DNA from 3 places in the Mesorhizobium sp. M1169 genome. Region 1 is predicted to be linked to each of the others. Evidence: predicted binding sites of a transcription regulator. Region 1 holds the regulator's gene; each other region holds the start of a gene.

What was found. Region 1 encodes LexA, which represses DNA repair genes until DNA is damaged. Its sites were predicted from a motif close to TGTTCNNNNTGTGTTCNG; they were not measured.
Region 2: the regulator LexA is predicted to act here: its motif matches at 901-918, upstream of parE (DNA topoisomerase IV subunit B).
Region 3: the regulator LexA is predicted to act here: its motif matches at 1,305-1,322, upstream of uvrA (excinuclease ABC subunit UvrA).

The regions. Positions count from the first base shown of each region.
Region 1 covers NZ_JAMYME010000045.1:29,572-31,843, reverse strand. Annotated here, with positions in the region: gene NKH41_RS28925 (ComEC/Rec2 family competence protein) at 1-548, shown strand, start outside; gene lexA (transcriptional repressor LexA) at 542-1,276, opposite strand; gene kynU (kynureninase) at 1,724-2,272, shown strand, end outside.
Region 2 covers NZ_JAMYME010000015.1:124,177-126,448, reverse strand. Annotated here, with positions in the region: gene NKH41_RS17340 (GGDEF domain-containing protein) at 1-716, opposite strand, end outside; gene parE (DNA topoisomerase IV subunit B) at 989-2,272, shown strand, end outside.
Region 3 covers NZ_JAMYME010000011.1:64,627-66,898, reverse strand. Annotated here, with positions in the region: gene uvrA (excinuclease ABC subunit UvrA) at 1-1,155, opposite strand, end outside; gene NKH41_RS13835 (hypothetical protein) at 1,852-2,250, opposite strand; gene NKH41_RS13830 (ATP-dependent Clp protease proteolytic subunit) at 2,247-2,272, opposite strand, start outside.

The DNA of each region.
Region 1 (2,272 bases):
TGCCGATCGGCAGCGGTGAACTCGCGGTCAACCGGGCACGCCCGAATGAGTTCACCATCGACAACTGGAAACGCGCGCTCACATCAGAGGCTATCGTCGCGCCGGAAACACCTGGAAAGAACGACCCGCAATTCGACATTGCCGATCCGGCCGACCTACCGCCGGGCATGCCGTTCATTTGCACGGACGGCCTCTGCCTTGCCAGGCATCCATCCGGCGCGATCATCGCGCAAGCCAAGGACCGCGATACTGCGCGGCCAGCCTGCGCCTTTGCCAGCTTGATCGTCATCGACGACGCCACCGCCCATAACCCCTGCTACTACGACCGGCTGGTCCTCGTCGTCACCAAACGGCAACTGGCGCGCGCGGGAAGTGCCGCCGTCTATTTCGATCCACAAGCGGCAACACGCGCCGAGATCCGCTTCGCCGTCGAAAAATCATACCGGCCCTGGCACGTGCAGCGGAAATTTTCACGCGCGGCACGGGGCCTGCCGCCATACCGCCGGGCCGACAACCCCAAAGCCGGCGCCAAGGGCGGAGCTCAGTAGCGGCGGATCAGTCCGACGAGCTTGCCCTGCACCTTGACCCTGTCTGGTCCGAAGATGCGCGTCTCGTAGGCCGGATTGGCGGCTTCCAGGGCGATCGAGGCGCCCTTGCGGCGGAACCGCTTCAGCGTCGCTTCCTCCTCGTCGACCAGTGCCACCACGATCTCACCGGGGCTCGCCGTATCGGCATTGCGGATGATCACCGTGTCGCCGTCGAAAATGCCGGCCTCGATCATCGAATCGCCTTTGACCTCAAGCGCATAATGCTCGCCGCCCATGATCATATCCGGCGGCACCGAAATCGAATGCGTCTGGTGCTGGATGGCGTCGATCGGCACACCGGCAGCGATGCGGCCCATCACCGGGATCGAAACGGCGGCGACGACATCGTCGTCATTTCCGGCTGCGGGCACGCGCGACGATGTCGGCTTGCCTTGCCGAGGGGCGCCTTGCCCAAGACTGCCCTGGATGACACTCGGCGAGAACTTGCGTGCCGCATTGAGGCCGGGGGCGATCGAGTCAGGCAGGCGTAGCACCTCCAGCGCACGGGCCCGGTTGGGCAAACGGCGAATGAAGCCGCGCTCCTCCAGCGCCGTAATCAGCCGGTGGATTCCGGATTTGGAAGCCAGGTCGAGCGCTTCCTTCATCTCGTCGAATGAAGGCGGGATACCGCTTTCCTTCAACCTTTCGTGGATGAACATAAGCAGTTCGTGTTGTTTGCGTGTCAGCATAGCGACCCCCAACAGAATCAGAAAAACAAACCCAGAACAAACACTATCTGTTCCAGTTGTGTTCCGCAACTGTTTAAAGTTTAATGAATGCGTTAAGGCTCGGGAAACAAACGACGTCCCCTACCGGCGTACCGCATTTTCACCGCCGCGAGCCTCATCGCCTTGATTCTGCTTTCGTTTGCGCCCTTCTGGCCTCCTAGAAGGCGGCGCTGGCATCGGCCGTCGGTCGGTAAAAGGCACGGAATTGAACCCTTATCGACTGTGCGGTTTGGTCGATGCACCGTGAACGAAACGAACTCAAAACGCCAACCTCGGGTTAAGTCCCAGTTTCCACCGCCTGGTCAGGCTGCTTCTCGCCGGTGGAGCCTTGCTGCGCGCAACCAGGTAATGGAAGAACAGTCGATGCGTGTCCGGCGTTGCGTTGGATCTTGGGGGAGCAGACAAATCATGACAGGAATTCCCGATCTCGTGGCCATAAAGGCGATGGATGCCGCGGATCCGCTGCGCGCGATGCGCGACCGCTTTGTGTTGCCGCAAGGAGTGATCTATCTCGACGGCAATTCGCTAGGAGCTGCTTCACGTGCCGCTTTCGATGAACTGCACAAGGCCGCGACCGAAGAATGGTCGCATGATCTCATCCGCGCATGGAACACGGCCGGCTGGTTCAACATGCCGCTTGAACTTGGCGACCAGCTCGGGCGCCTGATCGGTGCCGCGGCCGGCCAGACGGTGGTCTGCGACACGACATCGGTCAACATCTACAAGCTGCTGCACGCCGCCATGGCCATGCGACCGGAGCGGCAGGTCATCGTCGCCGAGGGCGATAGTTTTCCGACGGACCTCTACATGGCCGAGGGTGTGGTTTCGACGCGAAAAGATACGCTGCTGCGCCTCTCGGGGGTCGACGCGCCGACCATCGAAGAGCTGATCGACGAACGCACCGCTGTGGTGCTGGTCAACCACGTCAACTATAAGTCGGGCGAACTGCGCGACATG
Region 2 (2,272 bases), on a different contig from region 1:
TCGCCGTAGAGTGCCGTCAACGCCCGCCGATTCATCAGCCCGGTCAATGGATCGGTCATCGTCTCGGCCTTCAGTTCGATCTGCGCCTGCAAATGGTGCAGGGAGAGCGTCAATGCGCCGAGCCCGGTCATGCAGGCGACGGCCACGACGGAATTCACCCGCTCGGCCCAATTGTCCGGTGCTACACCGAGCACCCATTGGCCCGTGACCAGCAGGACCGCGCCGCAAAGTCCGAACGACAGGGCACAGACGCCGCTCAGGAACGAGACGACCAGCAATATCCGGCGATCGTGACCACCCTCAATCCAGAACATCGCCCCGATGAGCGAGAGCAGCGCCGTTACCGTCGCGTAGGTGACAATAAAGCCGACACCATCAAACCCGAGATACGTCGCGCCCGCGCAAACGGCCATCGCAACCAAGGTCGGCAAGATGGCTCGCCTGTAGTCGCCTATGCCGAGGTATTGCATGGCCGACAGGCAGATGATCAGGAAGCCGAGGCTGAGCAGCGCAAGCACGATCTGGCAAAGCCAGGCGCTTGGATCCCTGGTGTAATGCCAGAACAACACCACATGTGCGACGAGCACGAGAATGCCACACGCCACCGTCAGCACAAAGCGTGCCTGTGGCGCGCTGAACCAGATGGCAAACATGGTGATGCTAAGGCACGTGCCCGACAGCGCCGCCGCGAGCAGGAGCGAACTGTAATCCAACATGCTTAAGCGACTGCCTCTTGAGGGTTCCGCTGCATTCTAGGTCAGCGACAGTCCGCAAATACCGCCTTTTAGCCAATCTTCCGGCGTAACCTTCGGACAGGGTTTACAAAACGTCGATGCTCCACCTTCGACCCCATTTCCGCCGCTTGGCTGTCGAATGGTTTTGCAGTAAGAGGCCCTATCCTCGAACGTAACAGGAACCTCCGTCGCCTGCCCGCCAAAAGCGTGGCAGTATCGGGTGGTGATTCGCAGCATCGGAATCCAGGACCGGCATGGACGACAATAACGATCTTTTCGCCAAATTGGACAAGCAGCCGCAACCGGCTCGCGCCGCCGCGCGCCCGGCCGACCCGCTGGTGCAGGCGGCGAAGCGGCCGGCGCCCCGCGACGCCAGCGAGAGCTATAGTGCCGCCGACATCGAAGTGCTGGAGGGGCTGGAACCGGTGCGCCGCCGCCCGGGCATGTACATTGGCGGCACCGACGACAAGGCGATGCACCATCTGTTCGCCGAGGTCATCGACAATTCGATGGACGAGGCGGTCGCCGGCCATGCGACCTTCATCGATGTCGAGCTTTCCGCCGACGGATACCTGTCCGTCACCGACAACGGCCGCGGCATTCCGGTCGATCCGCACCCGAAATTCAAGAAGCCGGCGCTCGAACTCATCATGACGACGCTGCATTCAGGCGGCAAGTTCGACAGCAAGGTTTACGAGACGTCCGGCGGCCTGCACGGTGTCGGCGTTTCCGTGGTCAACGCGCTGTCCGACCATCTCGAGGTCGAGGTGGCGCTGGGAAGGAAACTTTATCGGCAAAAGTTCTCGCGCGGCATTCCTGTGACCGGCCTGGAGCAGCTCGGCGAGGTGCACAACCGCCGCGGCACGAAGATCCGCTTCCATCCAGACGAGCAGATTTTCGGCAAGGGCGCTGCTTTCGAGCCGACGCGGCTCTACCGCATGGCGCGGTCAAAGGCTTATCTGTTCGGCGGTGTCGAAATCCGCTGGACCTGCGACCCGTCGCTGATCAGGGAAAAGGACACGACGCCGGCCAAGGCAGAATTCCATTTTCCGGGCGGCCTCAAGGATTATCTGAAAGCCTCGCTCGGCGACGAATTCCAGGTGACCCGTGAAATGTTTGCCGGTAAGAGCGAGAAGCAGGGTGGCCACGGTTCGCTCGAATGGGCGGTGACCTGGTTCGGCGGCGACGGTTTTATCAATTCCTATTGCAACACCATTCCGACCGCCGAAGGCGGCACGCATGAGGCCGGCTTCCGCAACGTCCTGACGCGCGGCTTGCGCGCTTATGCCGACCTGGTCGGCAACAAGCGCGCCTCGATCGTCACTTCCGAGGATGTGATGATCTCGGCGGCGGGCATGCTGTCGGTGTTCATCCGCGAACCGGAATTCGTCGGCCAGACCAAGGACAGGCTGGCGACGATCGAGGCGATCCGCATCGTCGAAAGCGCCATCCGCGACCCGTTCGACCACTGGCTGGCCGACAATCCGCAGGAGGCTTCGAAACTGCTCGAATGGGTGATCGCGCGCGCCGACGAGCGG
Region 3 (2,272 bases), on a different contig from region 1:
CAGGCCGTCATCGTAATGGAAGGTGATTTCGCGCTCGCCGGTGCCGTGCAGGACGGCTTGCCTTGCCTCCTCGCTCAAATCCTTGAACTTGTCGCCGAGCTTGAAGCCATAGGCGACGCCCAGCGCTTCCAGCGTCTGCGCATAGTAGGGCGAGCTCGACTTCGCCCAAGGGCTGACGGCGCCGGCGCGCAGCGAGACATTCTCGTCGGGCACGACCAGGCTGGCATCAATGGCGCGTTGGCTGCCGAGCCCGTCGCAGGTCGGGCAGGCGCCGAACGGATTGTTGAAGGAGAACAGCCTGGGCTCGATCTCGGGAATGGTGAAGCCGGACACCGGGCAGGCGAACTTTTCCGAGAACAGCATGCGTTCATGCGTCTCGTTCTTCGATTTGTTGACCGAATCCTCGCCGGTCTGGCTGGCGTCGAGCGGCTTGTCGGCAAATTCCGCCACCGCCAGCCCGTCGGCCAGCTTCAGCGCGGTCTCGATGGAATCGGCGAGCCGCGTCGCCAGATCGCCGCGCACGACGATGCGGTCGACGACGACGTCGATGTCGTGCTTGTACTTCTTGTCCAGCGCCGGCACGTCTGCGATCTCATAGAAGACGCCATCGACCTTGACGCGCTGAAAACCCTTCTTCTGCAGCTCCAGCAGTTCCTTGCGGTACTCGCCTTTGCGGCCGCGCACCATCGGCGCCAGAATGAACAGCCGGGTGCCTTCCTCGACCGCAAGCACCCGGTCGACCATCTGCGAGACCGTCTGGCTCTCGATCGGCAGGCCGGTGGCCGGCGAATAGGGTACACCGACGCGGGCGAACAAAAGCCGCATATAATCGTAGATCTCGGTGACGGTGCCGACCGTCGAACGAGGGTTCTTCGAGGTGGTCTTCTGCTCGATGGAGATGGCCGGCGACAGGCCGTCGATCTGGTCGACGTCCGGCTTCTGCATCATTTCGAGGAATTGCCGTGCATAGGCCGAAAGGCTCTCGACATAGCGGCGCTGGCCCTCGGCGTAGATGGTGTCGAAGGCAAGCGACGACTTGCCCGACCCCGACAGGCCGGTCATGACGATCAGGCTGTCACGCGGCAGGTCGAGATCGACATTCTTCAGATTGTGTTCGCGTGCCCCGCGAATGGAGAGATATTTATGGTCGGCCATCGCCGGTCGCCGCCTCAGAATCTGGAATTCGTGGGATGGGCGGGTTTTCCCGACCACCCCCTATGTAGGTAATTTCGCCGCCTTTTCGAGAGACGCCACAACTCTCGACCAAAGCGTTTAACCGCCTTTCGCGCGAACGGGCAAGCGGAAAGAACAAAGGCCGAACACGCTCCTGACAAAAGCTGCCCGTGAGGCCGGCTTCACAAAGCGTCTCGCGATCACATTTTTCGGCAACCCGGCTATTCAAGGTTGACGTCCCCGCGTCATGGGGGCAGAATCCAATTGTCAACGAAGCCGGCCGTCTTTCGATGGCCTCGCGGCCTGGGGCTAGCCTGCGAGACGCCGCGGGTTATGCGATGAGCGCTTCGACGACAGTCGCAACGAACAGAAGGAGAGCAGAGGCATGACTCCACCGGATTGTTCCTTGAGGCTCCACGTGTCGCTGGAGCCGCGGCAGGTATAAGTAGCCAGGTCAGGCGTTTAGCGCTACCTGCCCACGTTGACCTGCCGATCCCCACAACAATCAGAGACTGCTAGTCGGATCGTCGGCTGAACGCCGCGAAGCATCCGAAATAAAAAGCCGGCAGTACACTCCCGGCAATTTGGATTTCAGATCCAAGAAGGCCCCGTCAGTTGCAAAGCAATGGCGGGGCTGTTCGTTTGAAGCGCAATATTTGTGGTTCACACCAGGCGAACTTAGCGGCTGGAGGGCCTGATCCTGCCGGTAGCGACATCAATGGTGATGCTACCGGAAATCCGAACGTCGGTATCGCCAATCTTGAAGGTGCCGTTGCCGCTGCCTAGAGCCATATCGTCAGGCTCAGGCCGCGGCGCTGGCTCGGCGATGCGATAATCGCTGGTCACACCGGGCAGAGCGCCCTTTTGCGAAGACGTCGAATTATCTTGGGCAAGTGCCATACCCACCAGCATGTTCGTGCCGGCAACGGTAGCGATGGCAAGGCATAACAGGCTGGATGAGCGGCTGGCGGTCATCGCCGGACTATAGTGCCGCGATAGCGGCAAGACCAGACCGATGGCGCTGAAATTGCGGGCGCTCAATCGCCTCAGTTCCGTCCGCCGGCCCGGCACGTTCATGCGGCCTGCTTGCGAGTGTCGA